Regions from separate parts of the Dyella thiooxydans genome, predicted to be linked through region 2. Evidence: riboswitches for the same ligand, from Rfam matches in the RefSeq annotation. Region 2 holds a riboswitch; the other holds the start of a gene.

Region 1 (10,496 bases), 440 kb from region 2:
CGATGCACAGCACCAGCGCGACCAGCGACAGCGTGTTGAGCGTGTAATCCAGTGCCCACATCGCGACGAACGCGCCGGCCAGCGACAGCGGCACGCTGAGCATGGCGATCAGGGTCGGCCGCAGCCGGCGCAGGAACACCAGCATCACCATCGCCACCATCGCGATCGAGATCAGCAGCGCGGTCTCCACCTCGTGCAGCGCGGATTTGGTGGTCTGGGTCAGGTCGAACACGGGCGTCACGGTGATGTTCGCCGGCAGCGAGGCCTCCAGCTGCGGCAGCTTGGCGCGGATCGCCTCCACCGTGGCCACGGCGTTGGCTTCGGGCCGCTTGGTGATCTGCAGACCGACCGTGTCGCGGCCGTTGAACCAGGCGCCCTGGTACTTGTCCTGCTGGCCGCCGTAGACCCTGGCCACGTCGGACAGCCGCACGGCGGTGCCGTTCTTGCTGGCGATCAGCAGGCGGGCGAACTCTTCAGGATCGTGCAGGGCGTCGTTGGCGACTACCGTCATCTGGGTCACGCCGTTGCTCAGCGTGCCCTGCGGCGAAGTCACGTTGGCCGCGCGCAGCGCATTGGCGACATCGGTCGGGGTGAGCCCCTTGGCGGCCAGTGCCGCATTGTCCAGCTCCACCCGCACCGCGTGCGGGGTACCGCCGAACACCTGCACCTGGGCCACGCCGGGGATCTGCGCGATCGCCGGGTTGAGCAGGGTGTCGGCCAGGTCGAACAGCTTGTCCTGCGGCAGGCCGGTCGAGGTCAGCGTGATGAACAGGATCGGGATCTGCGAGGTGTCGAACTTGAAGTACTGCGGCGGCGAGGGCATGCCGGACGGCAGGTCCGGGGCGGCCGCGTTGATCGCCGCCTGCACGTCGCGGGCCGCCTTGTCGGCGCTGCGGTCGAAGGTGAAGCGCACCATCACCGAGGCCGAACCCTCGCTGGCGTTGCCGTACATCTCGTCCACGCCGGGGATGCGCCCAAGGTGGCGCTCGAGCGGCGCCAGCACGGTGTTGGCCATCGTTTGTGCGCTGGCCCCGGGCTGCTGTGCCACCACGTACACGCCGGGGAACTCCAGCGACGGCAATGCGGCCACGCCCAGCAGCAGGTAGGCGCAGATGCCCGCCAGCACCAGGCCGGCGGCCAGCAGGGAGGTGCCGACAGGACGGCGGATCAGTGGTGCAAAAATGTTCATGGCGCTTCCGTGGCCCGCGGAGAGTGCGACCGACCGGCGCGCCAGCATGGCGCCACGGGCACGGTGAGGGCCGCAGGGTTCAGGGTGACAGGCATGGGCGCTTTATGCCCGCCCCCTCTCCATAGTGTATGTGCCTGAAGTCCCCACCGTGCCGGAAGGCACGGGGCCGAGGCGCCCCGTGCCGCCGCGGTTCAGCTGCCGGGACGGTAGCGCAGGGTCAGGTACCAGCTGCGGCCGGGCTGGTTGAAGTAGTAGATCGTCTCGTAGCGCCGGTCGAAGGCATTGGCCAGCCGCCCTTCCAGTTCCCAGTGCGACGCGAATGCCACGCTGGCGCGCAGGTCGGTGGTGGCGTAGCCGCCGAGGCGGTGCAGGTTGGCCAGGTCGTCGTAGCGCGCGCCGGCGGCATTGAAGGTGGCGCCGACCCCGAACTCGCCGAAGCGGCGGTCGACGTCGATGCGTGCGGTGTGCTCCGGACGGCGCGGCAGCCAATGGCCGTCGTTGGGGCCGCCGTCGTCGTTACGCGGCTGCTGCAGGGTCAGGTAGCCCTGCCAGCGCCAGCCGGCCAGGGTCAGGCCGAGCTGGCCTTCCAGGCCGCGGATGCGGGCCCGGCTGAGGTTGCGGGGATAGTAGTTCGCGTCCAGCGTGATCAGCTGCTTGATCCGGGTCTGGTACGCGTTCACCGCCCAGTTCCAGCCTTCGCCCTGCTGCGCCAGGCCCAGTTCGACACTGCGCGAGGTTTCCGGCTTCAGGTCCGGATTGCCGCTGCCGTACGGGTAGTACAGGTCGTTGAAGGTCGGCGCATGGAACGCGCTGCCGACGCTGGCCGAGATGCGCAGGCCGTGGTCGAGCCGGTAGCCCCAGGCCAGCGCGCCGGTGTCGTGGTTGCCGAACTGGCCGTTGTGGTCGTGCCGCGCCGAGGCCTGCAACTCGTTGCGGCCGAAGGTGCCCTGGTATTGCACGAACACGCCGGTGTCCTGGCGCCGGCTGGCCAGGTAGCCGGTGTCGCTGGACAGGTGCTCCAGCTGGTAGTCGGTGCCCAGGGTCAGCAGCTGGTTGTCGGCCAGGGTCAGGTCGTTCTGCCACGAGGCCTGGTTGCGACGCGAGTCCGAATAGCGGACGTAGCTGCCGTCGTTGTAGGTGGTGGCCTTGTCCAGGTTCTGCCCGGCGCCCAGCGTGACCTGCCAGAACGACAGCGGCCGGAACGACAGCCGTGCACCGGCGACCTGTTGCTGGTTCAGCGCCTGGTTGCCGTACGGCGCGCCGTCGAAATAGACGAAGTTGCGGCTGCGCAAGTACGTGGCCGCCAGCTCGGTGCCGCCGTCCCAGCGGTAGCCAGCGTTGGCCAGTGCGTTGTAGTTGCGGTAGCCGTCGCTGTCCGGCTCGTTGGCGAAGCAGCCGGCAAACACGGTGCCCGCACCCACGCGGCAGGCATTGATGCCGTGGGAGTACTCACCACCCAGGCTGAGGTTGTACCAGGCGTGCCGGCTTCCACCGGACAGGCCGAACTGGCCGCCGACGGTATGCCGGCTGCCGCTGGTGACGCTCAGCGACGGCACCAGCCCTTCGCCGGCATGACCATGGCGGGTGAAGATCTGGATCACGCCGCCGATCGCATCGGCGCCGTACAGGCTGGAGCGCGGGCCGCGCACGATCTCGATCCGCTCGATCTGTTCCACCGGGATCTGCTCGAACGCCGGCAACCCGGCGCTCACCGTGCCCACCCGCACGCCGTCGACCAGCAGCAGGGTGTGCGAGGAATTGGTCCCGCGCAGGAACAGCGAGGTCTGCTCACCCATACCGCCGGCCTGGGTGAGGGTCACGCCCGGCAGTCCGGTCAGCAGGTCCACCAGCGACACCGGCTGCAGCCGTTCGATGTCGTCGCGGGTGATCACGGTCACCGAGGACAGCGCGTCGTCCACGGTGATGGCCGTACGCGTGGCGGTGACGATCACCGGGTCGAGCGACTGGCCGGCATCGGCCGATGCCGCGATGGCCGGGGTGGCCGGAAGGGCGGCGATCAGCGCCGCCGCGAGGAATGTGCGATTCATGGAGTCAAGGCCCTTTGCCGTGCGCCCGCGCGCGGCTCGAAGAGGAACGAGCTGGCGGCAGGCGGGAACGGGGCAGCGACGCGTACACGGGCGAAGGCCGCGCACGGAACCGCAGCCTCGCCCACCGCGAGCCGTCAGGACAGCGAATCGGGCCGGTCTCCGGGCTCGCGGATGACACGCCCCGAGGGCATGTACCGGACGTCACCTTCCCATGCCGAGGCACAGTGGTCTTGTCGACGTCCGACGGATCATCCGCCTACCGTTGCGGGGGCAGCGCCGGCCTGGTTGCGCGTGGATGCGCGACGCACCGGCTTCCCGTTTCATCCCCTGGACACGCCGTGGGGACACCCGAAACGCCGCCGACTATAGCTGTTGGTCCGGAAGTGCTCAATCAGATTGTTCTGAAATCAGAACAGTGATGGCATTGAATTCCCGATTGTCCTCTTCAGGAGACATGTGAGAGCGAATCGGAGATTTTTGCGAATTAACGGCAATTTTATCTTGACGTAAGAACGCGCGCCGTCGCAGTGTGTGCAAGTCGCGTAAGTTTTTGCTCGATCGCTGCGACCGCCAGCGGGGGCACATCAGGGAGGTGTCTGAAGGGAGAACGCGCGGCGTTTCGCAACATTTTTCATATGCCCTCTGGGCGTCTTGGGGAGTAACTATTGATGAGTACGAACAAGCATTTTGCAGCGCGACGCTGGCGCCGAACGGCTCTCGCTGCAGCGCTCGGCATGACTTTCAGTGCAGGTGTGCTGGCCCAGTCCAACGCGACTGGCACCATTTTCGGTACTGCCGGTACACCGGGCGCTGTCGTCCACTTGGAGAACACGGCCACCGGCTTCGCTCGAGACATCACGGTTGACCAGAGTGGCCGCTATCGCGCCTCCGCGCTGCCCGTCGGCCAGTACAAGGTGAGCCTTGTGCAAGATGGCCAGACGGTGGCGACGCGGGACGTGACCCTGCAGGTCGGTGGCGGCATCGATGCGTCCTTCGCTTCTGCCCAGAACGCCCAGAACCTTGCAGGTGTCTCGGTGGTGGCCTCCGCACTGCCAGCCATTGACGTTTCCCAGGTCGACGCGCGCACTGTGCTTACCGCCGAGATGCTCCAGAAAGTTCCGGTGGTCCGCGGTGTCACGGCAGCTGCGTTGCTCGCTCCGGGTACGGTCGGTGCGGATTCGCGCTACGGCAACATCGCCTCGTTCGGTGGCGCCTCCGCGGCAGAAAACCAGTACTACATCAACGGTTTTCCGGTAACCAACGCATTGACCGGTCTGGGCTTCGCCGAACTTCCGTTCGATGCAATCGACCAGCAGCAGGTGCTGACTGGCGGTTATGGTGCCGAGTACGGCCGGTCGACCGGCGGCGTCGTCAACATCGTGACCAAGAGCGGTACCAACGAGTGGAAGGGCGGGGTATTCAGCTATTGGTCACCCCGCAAGTTGGAGGACTCGCCGCGCGACATCTACCTATCCAAGAATCCGTACGCAGCAGATTCGGGCGAGTTGTACCAGGATCGGAGCAACAACCGTACGACCAATACCACGTATGGTGCCTACATCAGCGGTCCCCTGATCAAAGACCAGCTCTTCATGTACTTGACGGCTGAAACCACGAAACAGAGTGGTTCTGCTGGCCTCGGTGCGAACAACGGTGCGACTTCCACGCGGACGATTGCCACCAGCAAGGCCAACCGTTGGCTGGCTAAGATCAACTGGAACATCAACGATAGCAACACGCTGGAATTTACCGGCATGGGGGACAACAACACCTCCAGTGCGAAGTTCTACAACTACAACTATCTGACCGGTGAGACGGGAGCCTACAAGGGCAGCGAGACCACCAAGAATCTGGGTACGGCGGGGTCGTCTCCTGGCGGTAATCTGTATGTCGGGAAATATACGGGCTACATCACGGACAACCTGACGGTTACGGCCCTCTACGGCAAGACCAAGTCACGCCATGCGGACAACGCGCTGGGCGCTTCGGGCGCACCCTGCCCGCTCGTCATTGATGCGCGCAATGTCGCATCCTCCGACAACTATGCGACGTGCTGGACGACCACTCAGGTTCTCGCTCCAGGCGCCGAGGACAACACCAAGGGCTGGCGACTGGACGTTGAATACCATCTTGGCGATCACGACCTGCGCGCGGGTCTGGACACCCAGGATTTGTCTTCGTTCAGTGGCACCACCTACAGTGGCGGCATCTATCACCGCTACCTGGACTACAGCACCGCGGTGGCGGGTGGCATCCAGAACGAACCGGGCTTCGTTGCGCCGGGCACGGCACCGCAGTACGTGGTTCGCGATCGCGTCATCGGATTTGTCGCGAACGTCAGCGTTAAGCAAGAGGCGCAGTACATTCAGGACACCTGGCAGATCAATGATCGCTGGATGGCGTACCTGGGTCTGCGAAATGAGCAGTTCAACAACTTCAACGGTAGCGGCGAATCCTATGTCCGCCAGCGGCACCAGCTCGCCCCGCGCCTAGGCCTGACCTGGGATGTGTTCGGCGACTCCAGCCTCAAGATCTTCGCCAACGCCGGTCGCTATCACCTGGCAATCCCCTCGAACGTGGCTATCCGCGGCGCTTCGGCGTCACTGTTCTCGCAGCAGTACTTCACCTATACGGGCGTCGATCCGGTTACTGGAGCACCGGTGGGCGAGTCGCCGCTGACTGGGGTTCGCTATCTCAACGGCGCCGATGGTGTGACTGCTCCGGATCCCCGTACGGTCGCTGCCAAGGGGCTCAAGGCATACTACCAAGACGAGTTTATTCTCGGCTTCGACAAGGCGCTTGGTCCGGATTGGACCTTCGGTGCGAAGGCAACTTATCGCAATCTGAAGAGCATCATCGACGACTTCTGCGATTCGGCCCCGTTCGAGGCCTATGCGGCGCGCACTGGTACGGATATCTCGAACGCAAAGATCTCCGGCTGCTATCTGTTCAATCCGGGTCAGGCAAACACCTTCTCGGTTGACATGGGCAACGGCACGTTCCAGGACTTCAAGCTGACCAAGGAGGACTTTGCGGGCAACTCAAACCACATCGGCTTCCCGGCGCTGGAGCGCAAGTATCTCGCCCTTGACGTCTACCTGGCGCATCAGTTCTCGAACAACTGGTACGGCAAGCTCGAGTACGTCTGGTCGAAGAACTACGGTGACTCCGAAGGCCTGCTGAAGTCCGATATCGGGCAGACCGACCCGTCGGTGACCCAGGACTGGGACTTCCCCGAGCTGATGATTGGTTCGCGCGGATACCTGCCGAATGATCGTAGGCATGAGCTGAAGGCTTATGGCTATTGGCAGATGAGCCCGGAATGGCTGTTCGGTGCCAATGTGCTTGTCCAGTCCGGCCGTGCCAAGAACTGCATCGGCAATGCGCCAGACGGTTACGATCGTCAAGGCTACGGTTCGTCGTTCTTCTTCTGCGACTTCTCGGTCGATACCAACGGCGATCCGATCAAGACCTTCCACTCACGTGGATCGCTTGGGCGCCTGCCGTGGACGTATCAGCTTAACCTGAGCGCCCAGTACACTCCCAACTGGGCGGACAACAAGTTGGCATTCACTGCGGACATCTTCAATGTGTTCACGCAGCAGCGCACGATTTCGATCGTGGAAACTCAAAACTCCTACGACGATGCCAATTACGGTCGGACACTGTCTTATCAGACTCCTCGCTACGTCCGTTTCGGTGTGCGCTACGATTTCTCCTTCTGATAGGGAGAAGGCTTGGCTGCAGGGTTTCCCCCCGGCGGCCGTTTGAACAGAAGCCGCCCTCTTGGGCGGCTTCTTCTTTTGATCATCACGACCGCAAGCAGGACCATGGTTTTAATGAATAAATGCCGTCCGTGTTTCGTTCGGTGTTCCGCGGCTCGTCTCCATTCCCCCGGGCGAGTCGCGCTTGGTTTCGGTCGAGCGGATGGGGCCTGCGGCGCATGACAACCCAACTGCACAAACTGCTGGAACAGGCTATTGCCCGCATCCGTGGCAATGAGCCTGCGGCAGCCCAGCATTTGTTGAATGAGGCGTTGCGTGAACAACCAGACTCGCCGGCGCTGCTCCAGCCGCTGGCAGTGTCCCTGCATATGCTGGGACGACTGCCCGAGGCAATCGACGTATTGCGAAGACTGCGCTCTCTTTGCCCGGCCGACGCGGGCATTCTGAACAATCTGGGTAGCGCATTAGGCGCATCCGGTGACGCAGCGGCAGCGGCCGAGGCGCTCGCCGGGGCATGCGAGCTGGCGCCGGGGCGCGCTGACTATTGGCACAACCTGGCAAGAGCCCATGAAGCCAACCACGACCCTGCAGCGGCGATAGGGGCAATATCCCAAGTATTGCACTTGAGTCCCGAAGACCGTCACGCCCGGCTCTGGCGTGCAGATCTGTTAAAGGCTGTTGGCGAGCTTCAGCTAGCGGAAGCGGACCTTCGGCAGGTGATTGAGCAGGACCCGGCGTCGGTAGCCGCCTGGGCGCGGCTGGTGCAGCTCGGAACGGGCCATCAGACACATGATGATCTCAGGCATATCCAGTCGCTCTATCAACATGCTCCGTTGAGCGAGTCAGAGCGGACATCACTCGGCTTTGCGCTGGGACAAATGCTTGAGCGGCTGGAACGGTACGACGAGGCATTCGCAATTTTTGAGGCTTCGAATGCGGCCAAGAAAAAGCGGCTTCAATGGGATCCCCAAGCGTTCGCCGATCGGGTCCGTGCGATGAAGGAGGCGTGCCGCAAACCCCTCGCCCGCGCCATTGATCCATCCTTGGGGCGGGAGGCGATTCTGATTTTCGGCATGCCCCGCTCAGGATCGACGCTTCTGGAGCAAGTGCTTAGTGAGCATCCCCAGGTCGAGGGGGGCGGTGAGATTGGCGACTTGAGCATCGTCCTCGCCGAGGAGTCGGACCGACGAGGATGTGCCCTGGAGCAATGGGTTCAGGCGGCCACGCCCGCGGATTGGACGCGCATGGGGCAGTCATATCTCGATCGAACGGCCCGCTGGCGGAAGTCTCGCCCCTACTTCACTGATAAAGAGCTTAGCAAATGGACATTGATCGGCGCCGCGCGGGCCATGTTGCCCGGGGCCAAGCTGATCCACTGCCGAAGGGATCCTGTGGAAGTGTGCTGGAGCTGCTTCAAGCATGAGTTCATGCGGGACATGGAGTTCAGCTATTCGCTAGGCGATCTCGCGGCCTATGCTCGAGATGAGGCGGATCTGGTGGACTTTTGGCATCAGTGCTTTCCAGGCGAAATATACGAGTACCAATACGAGCGATTGGTGGTCGATGTCGAAGCAGAGATCAGGGCTGTCCTCTCCTTCTGTGGCCTGCCGTTCGATCCAGCTGTACTTCAATTCCACGCTTCCGAGCGTCCCGTATTCACGGCGAGCGCAGCGCAGGTCCGAAAGAAAATCCAGGTCTCGACAAGCGCGACAGATGCCTATGGGACGCTTTTGGAGCCTCTGCGGCGAGCAGTCACCGCGTCAGGCGATGGATATTGTCTCGATAGTGCGACAGGACACATTCCCCTGGACACCTAAGTGCCTAGGGACGGAGAGTGGTGGAACGGACGCTTGGCTCCAACCGTGACAGCTCTGTCAGACCAGGCCATCCGTGGTCGACGGCCCATCGGAATTTAGTCGGTATGCAACTCCGCGACGAAGTCGTAGATGTCGCCGCGGTACCAGGAGCTGGTGAATTCGACCACGCGGCCGTCGTCGAGGAAGCTGCGGCGCTCGATGGCCAGGCCGGCGCTGTTGGTCGGCACGTGCAGCAGGCGTGCGTGCTGGGCGCTGAGCAGCACGGCGCGCAGCCGCTGCAGCGCGCGGCGCGGACGGCAGCCACGCTTCTCCAGCGCCTCGTAGAGCGAGTCGTCGACCAGGCTCGGGTCCGGCAGCAGGTTCGCCGGCACCACGCTGCGCTCGATCGCCAGCGGCTCCTCGCCGGCGTAGCGCACGCGGTGCAGCCGCACCACCGCGACGCCGGGCGAGAGGTTCATCGCCATCGATTCCTCCGGCGTCACCTCGCCGATGCCGCGCTCGAAGAATTCCGAGCGCGGGTTGAGGCCGCGGGCGCGCAGATCCTCGGTGAAGCTGGTCAGCCGCGACATCGGCTTGATGATGCGTTCGGCGACGAAGGTGCCGGCGCCGTGGCGCTGGGTCAGCATGCCTTCCTCGACCAGCCCGGCGATCGCCTTGCGCACGGTCACCCGCGACAGCGCCAGCGCGCGGGCCAGGTCGCGCTCGCTGGGCAGCGCGTGGCCCGGCTCGATGTCTCGCTGCTCGATCACGTTGCGGATCGCGCTGCGCAGGCGCAGGTAGGCCAGCGGCTGGTGCGAGGCCGGGTCGCGGCAGAGCCGGCGGTATTCTTTGGCGAGAGTGGTCTCCATACCGCGACAATACCAATTTCAAACCAATGGCCGCAACAAGGGCATGTCCGGACATGCCAGTGCCGGGCCGGAGCGTCGGTCCGGCGCCGGATAGTTACAAATGCAAACGAATACATGCCGCCGATCGGCGGCGATCGTCGTCGAACGCTGGTCGGCGCTGGTATGACACTGGTACGATCAGGGCCTTTCCCGGTGCGTCGCGCCACTGTCGCGGCCACCCTGCCAAGCAACCGATGTGCGCGAGGTGTCCGCAGTGAGCTCCCCCAACCCGCAGGTGCAATCCTTCGACCTGGTGATCTTCGGCGGCACCGGCGACCTGGCGGCGCGCAAGCTGCTGCCGGCGATGTTCCATCGCTTCGTCGACGGCCAGATCCCGGAAAACAGCCGCATCATCGGCATCGCCCGCGAGGCCACCGACGACGCCGGCTACCGCGAGCAGATGCGCAAGGCGCTCAACGCCGAGGGCCCGAAGGCGGAGAAGGTCGACGCCTTCCTCAAGCAGGTGTTCTACCGCTCGCTCGACGCGCGCAAGGATGCCGGCTGGGACGACTTCGCCGCGCTGATGGCCGAGCGTCCGGACAACGTGCGGGTGTTCTACCTGTCCACCTCGCCGGACCTGTTCATCGACATCTGCACCCGCCTGGGCAGCCACCGCCTCAACGAGGGCGCCTCGCGCGTGGTGCTGGAGAAGCCGATCGGCCGCGACCTGCAGAGCGCCAACCAGATCAACGACGCGGTCGGCCAGGTCTTCAACGAATCGCAGACCTACCGGATCGACCACTACCTCGGCAAGGAAACGGTGCAGAACCTGCTGGCGCTGCGCTTCGGCAATGCGCTGTTCGAGCCGCTGTGGAACGCCGAGCACATCG
Region 2 (10,496 bases):
TCAAGGGCAAGGTGATCGTCGGCCTGTCCGGCGGCGAGTACGGCGCGCGCGGCTTCATCGAGGCGCTGGACGCGAAGACCGGCAAGCCGGTGTGGAAGCAGTACACGATTCCGGCACCGAACGAGCCGGGCGGCGACACCTGGCCGAAGGGCGCCTACAAGACCGGCGGCGGCGGCGCCTGGCTGACCGGCACCTACGACGCCGACACCGACACCCTGCTGTGGGGCGTGGGCAACCCCGGCCCGTGGCTGGCCACCCTGCGCCCGGGCGACAACCTGTACACCGACTCGGTGATCGCGATGAACCCGGCCACCGGCAAGATCAAGTGGCACTACCAGTACACGCCGAACGACACCTGGGACTACGACGGCACCAACGAGACGGTGCTCACCGACATCGACTACCAGGGCAAGCAGCACAAGGCGCTGGTCACCGCCAGCCGCAACGGATGGTTCTATGCGATCGACCGCACCGACGGCAAGCTGATCTACGCCAAGAAGTTCGCCACCGCCACCTCGGTCAGCGGCTTCAAGGACGGCAAGCCCGAGACCGACCCGAACCTGCGCCCGACCATCGACAAGGAAGTGTTCACCTGCCCGAGCTTCCTCGGCGGCAAGAACTGGTGGCCGATCTCGGTCGACCCGCAGACCCACCTCGCCTACGTGCCGACCATGCACACCTGCATGACCATCAAGGGCGCCACGGTGGCGTACAAGGCCGGCCTGCCGTTCCTCGGCGAGACCTTCAAGGTGGTCGCCGACCCGGCGCACAAGGGCCAGTGGGGCTCGGTGCAGGCGATCGACGTGAACACCGGCGACCAGGTGTGGAGCTATCCGTCCGCGCTGCCGTGGAACAGCGGCATGCTCAGCACCGCCGGCGGCCTGGTGTTCTCCGGCAGTGCCGACGGGCACCTGGTGGCGTTCGACGCCAGGACCGGCAAGGTGCTGTGGAAGAGCCCGGAAATGACCTCCGGCGTGATCGGCGTACCGAGCACCTGGGTGGTCGACGGCAAGCAGTACGTCGGCGTCTACGCCGGCTGGGGCGGCGCCACGCCGATCTGGGGTGGCGACATGGCGAAGGATCCGGCGGTGATGAACATCCCGGTCGGTGGTCACCTGTACGTGTTCTCGCTGTAACCGGAGCGCCTGACGATGAAACTGACCCGCCATTCCCGCCCGCGTGCGTGGCTGGTCGCGATCGCCGCCGTACTTCTGTACGGCGGCACCGCGGCAGCCGCCGACCTGTCGGTGTGCATCGACAGCTCCAGTCCCACCGCCGCCATGGACACCCGCCTGGCCCAAGCGGTCGCGCAGCATGAGCACGCCATGCTGCAGATCCACCGCTTCGACGGCAGCGGCGACGACGGCGGCTTCGACCTCGATCACTTCAACAAGCTGGCCGGCCACAGCTGCGATCTGGTGCTCGGCTTTCCGATCGACGCCGACGCGCACGGCGCGCCACCCGGACTGAAGGCCAGCACGCCTTACGGCCACACCGGCTTCGTGCTGGTGACGCCGCCCGGCAGCCACGTCGCCACGCTGGACCAGCTCGCCGCCGGCAGCAATGTGGCGGTGACCTACCAGACCACGCCGAACCTGTACTTCATCGACCATCGCCAGCTGGTCGCCGACGTGCGCCTGAGCGACGAGGACTCGCTGCGCGCGCTGGCCCGGCACCAGGTGCCCGCGGCGATGCTGTGGGAGCCGACGGTACGGCGCTATCTCGCCGGGGCGGGGGCGCACAGCGGGCTGCAGATCCATCCGCTGCACGAACCGCACGCCAACTTCAACCTGGTGGCGTTGTACGACGCCCGGCACCAGCCGGCGGCCGACGCCTTCGAGCAGGCGATCACCGCGATCCAGGCTTCCGGACGCCTGGCCGAGCTGTTGGCACCGTACGCCCGCACCGGGGCGGTCGGACCCTCGCGTCCGTTGGCCCGCGCCGCCCGCGTGGAGCGGAGCGATCGCCGCGTCGCGCGCCATTGCTCCGGTACCGCACCCAAACCGGTGGGTAATCGCAAGCCGCACCACGACGACGACGCGCTGCCGGCGCTGTACACCGCAGCCCAGGCCGAGCTCGGCCAGGCCAAGTTCAAGGAAAACTGCGCGGTGTGCCACGGTCCGCATCTGGAAGGTCGCGCCGGCCCGGCATTGAAGGGCGCCAACTTCGCCTCGGAAGAGGCGCAGTTCCACGTGCGGGACATCTTCACCATCCTCGTGCACAACATGCCGGCGACCGAACCGGGCAGCCTGGCGCACGACGATTACGTGCAGATCATGGCGTTCCTGCTGCAGCAGAACGGCTATCCCGCCGGGCCGCAGCAGCTCACCTACGACGAGGCGCTGAACTCGAAGGTGAAGCTGCTCTATCACGGCGAATGACTGGCCGAAGGGCGGGCCGGAGGCGCATGCTCCCCCGGCCCCGCCCTTTTCCGCACGAGACGAGGAGATGGATGTGATGCATGGATCGATGGGCCGTCCGACCGGGACTGTCGGCTCGCTGTACCGCCTCGCCATGGCGCCGCTGGCCATCGCCCTCGCGTTCGCGCTGGTCGCGCCGGCCGCCGCCCAGACCGCCGCGACCGATGACGCCACGTCGCTGCCGGCGATCCAGGTCAACGCCAGCCGGCTGGATATCCCGCCGTTCGACGTCCCGGCTGCGCTGAGCGTGATCCATGTCGATCCGGGCAACGCCGGCCAGCCCGGAGTGAACTTCTCCGAGGTGCTTGCCGGCGTCCCCGGCATCCTCGCCCGCGACCGACAGAACTACGCGCAGGACGAGCAGATCTCGATCCGCGGCTTCGGTTCACGCACCACCTTCGGCGTGCGCAGCATCCGCGTGTTCATGGACGGCATCCCAGCCACCCTGCCCGACGGTCAGGGCCAGGTGTCGCAGTTCAACCTGGATTCGGCCGACCGCGTGGAAGTGCTGCGCGGACCGTTCTCGGTGCTCTACGGCAACGCCGCCGGCGGCGTGATCCAGCTGTACACCGCCGACGGCACGCCGACCCCGCAGACCACGCTGGGCGTCTACGGCGGCAGCTACGACAGCTTCCGCTTCATGGCCGATACCCGCGGCACCGTCGGCCCGGTCGACTACAACATCGCTGCGTCGGAATTCCTCTCCGACGGCTACCGCGCGCACAGCCGCGTGCGCCGCGAATCGGACAACGCCAAGTTCGGCATCGACCTGGGCCAGCAGCGCAAGCTCACCGTGGTGCTGAACCGGATCAACCAGCCGGATACGCAGGACCCGCTCGGCCTGACCCGCGCGCAGATGGAGCAGGACTCGCGCCAGGCCACCGCGGTGGCGGCGACCTACAACACCCGCAAGAGCGCGCAGCAGAACCAGGTCGGCCTGATCTACGAGCAGACACTCAGCGCCAGCGACCAGTGGCGTGCGATGGCGTACTACGGTTACCGCAGCATCATCCAGTACCTGTCCATCCCCACCTTCGTGCAGAAGAATCCGCTGCAGTCCGGCGGTGTGGTGGCACCGGCCACCAACTATGGCGGCGCCGACGCGCACTGGACCCATCGCGGCCAGCTCGGCGGCGGCATGTACGAGGCGGTGCTCGGGGCCAGCGGCGACTACCAGATCCAGCGCCGCACCGGCTACGAGAACTTCGTCGGCAGCACGCTTGGCGTGAAGGGTGCCCTGCGCCGCAACGAGCACGACAACGTCAACAACGTGGCCGAATACGCGCAGTTCTACTGGCACTTCGTGCCGCAGTGGGCACTGCTGCTTGGCCTGCGTCATGACACCGTGCGCTTCAGCGAGCACGACTTCTACATCACCCCGAGCAACCCGGACGACAGCGGCCATGTGAACTACAGCGCGACCACGCCGGTGGTCGGCCTGCAGTACCGCGCCACCGATGCGCTGCGCGTCTACGCCAGCTACGGCCGCGGCTTCGAGACGCCCAGCTACAACGAGCTGGGCTACCGCTCCGATGGCCAGGCCGGCCTCGCCTTCGACCTCAAGCCCGCGCGCAGCAACAACGTCGAGCTGGGCGCGAAGTGGCAGGCGACGAAGGGGGTGGAATTCGACGCCGCGCTGTTCCGCGCCGACACCCGCAACGAATTGGCGGTGGCCAACAACACCAACGGCCGCGCCACCTACCGCAACGCCGGGCACACCCGCCGCGAGGGCGTGGAGCTGTCCGCCACCGGCGAGCTGGCGCCGGACTGGCGCCTCAGCGCCGGCTACACCCATCTGCGTGCACGCTTCCAGGACGGCTACCTCGCCTGCACCGGTTCGCCGTGCACGGTGCCGACCACGCCGGTCGCCGCCGGCTCGCGCATCCCCGGCGTGCCACAGGACTATGGCTCGCTGCGGCTGGAGCACGGCAGCGGCACCGGTTGGCGCGAGGGCATCACGCTCACCGGCGTCGGCTCGGTCGTGGTGAACGACTTCGGCACCGATCGTGCTGCCGGCTACGCCCTGGTCGACGTCGATGCCGGCTACACCTTCGCGCTCGGCGAAACGACCCGGCTCGACCTCAGCGCCCGCATAAGCAACCTGGCCGACCGCCGCTACGTCGGCTCGGTGATCGTCAACGACGGCAACGGCCGCTACTTCGAGCCCGGCCCCGATCGCAGCTACATGCTGGGCGCGCGGCTGACCTTCTGAGGCCGCGCTTCGAGAGGAGGAACCCCCATGCCCGCCCACGCCACCGACATCGCCAAGGTCCTCGCCACACCCGCCGCCGAGGCGCTGATCGAGCGGCTGCGCGAGCGGCACGGGCCGTTGCTGTTCCACCAGTCTGGCGGCTGCTGCGACGGCTCCTCGCCGATGTGCTACCCGCAGGACGACTTCATCGTCGGCGACCGCGACGTGCGATTGGGCGAGATCGCCGGCGCACCGTTCTACATGAGCCCCTCGCAGTACGAGTACTGGAAGCACACCCAGCTGATCATCGACGTGGTCGAGGGCCGTGGCGGCATGTTCTCGCTGGAGAACGGCGAGGGCGTGCGCTTCCTGACCCGCTCGCGGCTGTTCACCGACGAGGAAGTCGAGGCGCTGCAGGCCGCCGGGCGGTTCTGAGCCGCGCTGCCTCCGTCGATCCCCGGCAAGTCCCCGCGGGGACAGGAGTCGCCCGGCTTTTCCACAGGTTTGTCCACAATATCTGGGGTTGACCGCCCCGGATCAGCCCACTATGTTGCGCTCGTTGGTGCCCGACCAGACGCGGCTGTCGGTCGGGCTTAAAAGGGAATCCGGTGCGAATCCGGAACTGCCCCGCAGCGGTAAGCGGAAACGAAACTCCTCACATGCACTGGGTCGCAGCACCTGGGAAGCGAGGGGGACTAGGTGGGCCTTCGGGCCCGGGTCCGCGAGTCCGAAGACCTGCCAGCACGTCGGGCCCCATGGGCCGGCGGTCGCGTCCGGTGAGACGCGGTGCGCCGATGCTCTCGCGACCCGGCGCAGGTGACCGTTTCCGCGGGGAGACGCGTCGCAGGCGGGCCGCCGTGCCCGCATGTCGACGCGTTGTATCCCAAGGAAACCTCAGCCTCAGGCCCTGCGCGCGGGAGCAGGCGTTTGAGTTTTCGGAACCGTCGCGTCGTCCCAACCCCTCCCGGGCCGGCGCGGCGGATTCCTCCTCGGGAGCATCTTTCATGGAAACCCTGGAACCCGCGATCCGCGAGCACGCCGTGCCCGCGCCCTTCGTCCGTGACGCCTCGGACGATTTCGCCCTCACCCCGCCGCACAACCCCGGCCAGATGCGCGTGACCAAGCGCAACGGCGGCCAGGAGATCGTCGACGTCAACAAGATCGTCAAGGCGGTGACCCGCAGCGCCGACGGCCTGCACGGGGTCGATCCGCTGCGGGTGGCGCTGAAGACCATCGGCGGCCTGTACGACGGTGCCACCACGCAGGAGCTCGACCAGCTCTCGATCCGCACCGCCGCCGCGCTCACTGCGGAGGAACCCGAATACGGCCAGCTCGCCGCGCGCCTGCTGTCCGCCTTCATCGACAAGGAAGTGGCAGGACAGGAGATCCAGAGCTTCTCGCAGTCGATCGCCCACGGTGCCGAGGTCGGCATCCTCAACGAGCGCCTGCGCGATTTCGTGGCGCTCAACGCGCGCAAGCTCAACGACGCGACCGACCCGCTGGCCTCGCGCCGCTTCGAGTACTTCGGCCTGCGCACGGTGTACGACCGGTATCTCCTGCGCCATCCCACGAAGCGCTACGTGATCGAGACGCCGCAGTATTTCTTCATGCGCATCGCCTGCGCGCTGGGCGGCAACGATATCGCGGAAACGCTGGAGTTGTACCGGCTGCTGTCGGCGCTGGAGTACATCGCCAGCTCGCCCACGCTGTTCAACGCCGGCACCACCCACGAGCAGCTGTCCTCGTGCTTCCTGCTCGACTCGCCGGTCGATTCGCTGGAGTCGATCTACGACAAGTACGCCGACGTCGCCAAGCTCTCGAAGTTCGCCGGCGGCATCGGCCTGGCCTACTCGCGGGTGCGTTCGCGCGGCTCGCTGATCAAGGGCACCAACGGCCACTCCAACGGGCTGGTGCCGTGGCTGAAGACGCTGGACGCCTCGGTCGCCGCAGTGAACCAGGGCGGCAAGCGCAAGGGCGCCGCCTGCGTGTACCTGGAGCCCTGGCACGCCGACATCGAGGAATTCCTCGAGCTGCGCGACAACACCGGCGACGAGGCGCGCCGCACGCACAACCTCAACCTGGCCAACTGGATTCCCGACGAGTTCATGCGCCGGGTCGAGACCGATGGCGACTGGTCGCTGTTCGACCCGAAAGTGGTGCCGCACTTCGTCGACAGCTGGGGCGCGACCTTCGAAGCCGCCTACCGCAGCGCCGAAGCCGAGGGCCTGGCGGTGAAGACGGTGAAGGCGCGCGAGCTGTATGCGCGCATGCTGCGCACGCTGGCGCAGACCGGCAACGGCTGGGTGACCTTCAAGGACCGCTGCAACGCCACCAGCAACCAGACGGCCAAACCGGACAACGTGATCCACCTGTCCAACCTGTGCACCGAGATCCTGGAAGTGACCTCGGCGGGCGAGACCGCCGTGTGCAACCTGGGTTCGGTGAACCTGGCGCGGCACGTGGTCGATGGCGCGTTCGACTTCGAGCAGCTCGCCGCCACCGTGCGCACCGCGGTGCGCCAGCTCGACCGCGTGATCGACCTCAACTTCTACCCGATCGCCACCGCACGCAGCGCCAACATGAAGTGGCGCCCGGTCGGGCTGGGCGTGATGGGCCTGCAGGACGTGTTCTTCAAACTGCGCTTGCCGTTCGACTCGGCCGAGGCGCTGGCGTTGTCCACGCGCATCGCCGAGGAGATCTACTTCCACGCGCTGAGCCAGTCGAACGAGCTGGCGATGGAGCACGGCGCGCACCCGGGCTTCGCCGAGAGCCGCGCGGCCAACGGCGAGCTGCAGTTCGACTACTGGCCGAACGCGCAGCCGCACGAGTTGCCGCGCTGGGAGGCACTGCGCGAGAGCGTCAAGGCGCACGGCCTGCGCAACTCGCTGCTGGTCGCCATCGCCCCCACCGCCACCATCGCCTCGATCGCCGGCTGCTACGAATGCATCGAGCCGCAGGTGTCCAACCTGTTCAAGCGCGAGACCCTGTCCGGCGACTTCCTGGTGGTGAACCGCTACCTGGTCGACGAACTGAAGACGCTGGGCCTGTGGACCGCCGAGGTGCGCGACCAGATCAAGCTGGCCGAAGGCTCGATCCAGGGCATCGCGGCGATCCCCGAGCGGCTGCGCACGATCTACCGCACCGTGTGGGAGCTGCCGCAGAAAGCGCTGATCGAACTGGCCGCCGCGCGCGGCGCGTATATCGACCAGAGCCAGTCGCTGAACCTGTTCATGGAAAACCCCAACATCGGCCAGCTGAGCTCGATGTACATGTTCGCGTGGAAGGCCGGCATCAAGACCACCTACTACCTGCGCTCGCGGCCGGCGACGAAGATCGCCAAGGCGACGGTGAGTGCGGGGAAAGCGGTGGCCGAACCTCCCGCAGAACAGGACCAGGCCACCGCGGCGGTGTTCTGCTCGCTGGAAAACCCCGAGTACTGCGAGGCTTGCCAGTAGGAGCGGGGAGTGAGTGAAGAGGAGTGAGGAGTGAGAGAGGTCAAGAGCCGGCGCTCACTCCTTCGCTTTCTGGCGCAATCGCTGGCGAAAGGTGGTGAGCATGCGGCTGGTTTCGTCGATGCAATCGCGGAGCGACGCGGTCTGTTCGGCGGATAGCCAGCCAATCTCCTCACACAAGGTCAGTTGGGTTTCCAACTCGGCAAGCGAGCCTTGCGCAACGGAGAGGAACTGGCGCTTTTCTGCTTTCGATTCCCTCGTCCAGCCTTCGGCGATGTTGCTTGGCACCGACACTGCCGCACGCGTCATCTGCACCCGCATGCCATAGGTCTCTTCCCGAGGAAGGAACCGTACGAGCCGATAGACCTCTTTCGCCGCCTGCACGGCTCTCGTCCAGACCACCGTCTCCCGATAATGCATAGGAACACCTCCATGTCCGGCACATCCTCTCTCACTTCTCACTCCTCTTCACTCACTCCTCGCCTCCTCGACCCAGGCTTCGAACTCACCCTGCGCCCGATGCGCTACCCGGCGTTCTACGAGATGTACAAGAACGCGATCAAGAACACCTGGACGGTGGACGAGGTGGATTTCTCGCTCGATACCACCGACCTGCGTTCGAAGATGAGCGCGGCCGACCGCCACCTGATCCATCGGCTGGTGGCGTTCTTCGCCACCGGCGACACCATCGTGTCGAACAACCTGGTGCTGAACCTGTACCGGCACATCAACGCACCGGAAGCGCGCATGTACCTGTCGCGCCAGCTCTACGAGGAAGCGTTGCACGTGCAGTTCTACCTGACCCTGCTGGATACCTACATCCCCGATCCGGCCGAGCGGAGCAAGGCGTTCGCGGCGATCGAGAACATCCTGTCGATCCGTGCCAAGGGCGCGTTCTGCTTCAAGTGGATCGACTCGATCCAGCAGCTCGACCGCCTGGACACGCGCGAGCAGCGCCGGCAGTTCCTGCTCAACCTGATCTGCTTCGCCGCCTGCATCGAGGGCCTGTTCTTCTTCGCCGCGTTCGCCTACGTGTACTTCCTGCGTTCGCGGGGCCTGCTGCACGGGCTGGCCTCGGGCACCAACTGGGTGTTCCGCGACGAGAGCTGCCACATGGCCTTCGCCTTCGACGTGGTGCGCACGGTGCGCGCCGAAGAGCCCGAGCTGTTCGACGATGCCATGCGCATGCAGATCGAGCAAATGCTCGAGGAAGCCATCGCCTGCGAGACCCAGTTCGCCGAGGACGTGCTCTCCGGCGGTGTGGCCGGCCTGTCGGTGAAGGACATGCGCCAGTACCTGGAGTACTGCGCCGACCAGCGCCTGGCCCAGCTCGACCTGCCGAAGAAGTACGGGGCGGGCAACCCGTTCGACTTCATGGACCTGCAGGACGTGCAGGAAGTGACCAACTTCTTCGAACGGCGGGTCTCGGCCTACCAGGTCGGCGTGTCGGGCGAGGTGGCGTTCGACATGGCTTTCTGAACGGATCGCAGCATGTTTCGACACCTGGGTGATATCCGGGCGTAACAAAGATCGTTAAAATTGTGTGGTTACAGACGCCGAGTCCCTCCCCGGGACCCGGCGTTTGCGCGTCTTGGGCTCCGATAAAGGCCTGAGGCGCATCGGTTTTCCCACTACCCGAGGTCTTTCCGATGAAATCCACCCTTCGCGGCCGGCTGCTGCCCGTCGCCATCGCCACCCTGCTCGCCGCCGGCACCGCCTCGGCGCAGAACGTGACCACCTCCGGCGTCGCCGGCCGCGTGCTCGACACCGCCGGCCAGCCGGTCGCCAACGCCACGGTGACCATCGTCCACCGTCCGTCCGGCACCACCAAGACGGTCACCACCGACGCCGACGGCCGCTACGCCGCGCAGGGCCTGCGCGTGGGTGGTCCGTTCGACATCACGGTGAACAAGGGTGGCTCGACCGCCGCCGAGCAGGACAACGTGTTCCTGCAGCTGGGCCAGACCTCGTCGATCAACCTGAGCATGGGCCCGAGCGCCGCGCAGGCGAGCAACCTGTCCGCCGTGACGGTGAGCGCCTCGGCGCTGGCGCAGACCTTCTCCAGCGAGAACAAGGGCCTGTCGACCAACATCTCGCAGCAGCAGCTGGCCGCCACCCCGCAGGGCAACCGCTCGGTGGACGACGTCGCCCGCCTCGACCCGCGCATCACCGTGCTGGACCAGGGCGTGGGTTCGATCTCCGCCAACGGCATGAACAACCGCTACAACAACATCGCCGTGGACGGTGTGACCCAGGGCGACCCGTTCGGCCTGAACGCCAACGGCCTGCCGTACCAGAAGGCGGCGATCTCGCCGGAGACCATCGCCGAGTACAACATCTCCACCGCCAACTACGACGTCAGCTCGGACACCGTCGGTGCCGACGTCAACGCGGTGACCAAGTCCGGCACCAACCAGTACCACGGCTCGCTGT

What was found. A riboswitch is a leader RNA that binds a small molecule or an ion and turns the genes downstream of it on or off. The one in region 2 is predicted to bind cobalamin.
Region 1: another riboswitch for cobalamin. It lies ahead of btuB (TonB-dependent vitamin B12 receptor); the one in region 2 lies ahead of ATSB10_RS15710 (ribonucleoside-diphosphate reductase subunit alpha).

The regions. Positions count from the first base shown of each region.
Region 1 covers NZ_CP014841.1:3,047,359-3,057,854, reverse strand. Annotated here, with positions in the region: gene ATSB10_RS13850 (efflux RND transporter permease subunit) at 1-1,189, opposite strand, end outside; gene btuB (TonB-dependent vitamin B12 receptor) at 1,381-3,237, opposite strand; cobalamin riboswitch at 3,371-3,604, opposite strand; gene ATSB10_RS13840 (TonB-dependent receptor) at 3,906-6,962, shown strand; gene ATSB10_RS13835 (tetratricopeptide repeat-containing sulfotransferase family protein) at 7,181-8,779, shown strand; gene ATSB10_RS13830 (GntR family transcriptional regulator) at 8,875-9,627, opposite strand; gene zwf (glucose-6-phosphate dehydrogenase) at 9,881-10,496, shown strand, end outside.
Region 2 covers NZ_CP014841.1:3,485,141-3,495,636, reverse strand. Annotated here, with positions in the region: gene ATSB10_RS15730 (methanol/ethanol family PQQ-dependent dehydrogenase) at 1-1,136, shown strand, start outside; gene ATSB10_RS15725 (c-type cytochrome) at 1,152-2,381, shown strand; gene ATSB10_RS15720 (TonB-dependent receptor family protein) at 2,500-4,632, shown strand; gene ATSB10_RS15715 (DUF779 domain-containing protein) at 4,660-5,046, shown strand; cobalamin riboswitch at 5,155-5,368, shown strand; gene ATSB10_RS15710 (ribonucleoside-diphosphate reductase subunit alpha) at 5,616-8,066, shown strand; gene ATSB10_RS15705 (four helix bundle protein) at 8,121-8,483, opposite strand; gene ATSB10_RS15700 (ribonucleotide-diphosphate reductase subunit beta) at 8,496-9,542, shown strand; gene ATSB10_RS15695 (TonB-dependent receptor) at 9,713-10,496, shown strand, end outside.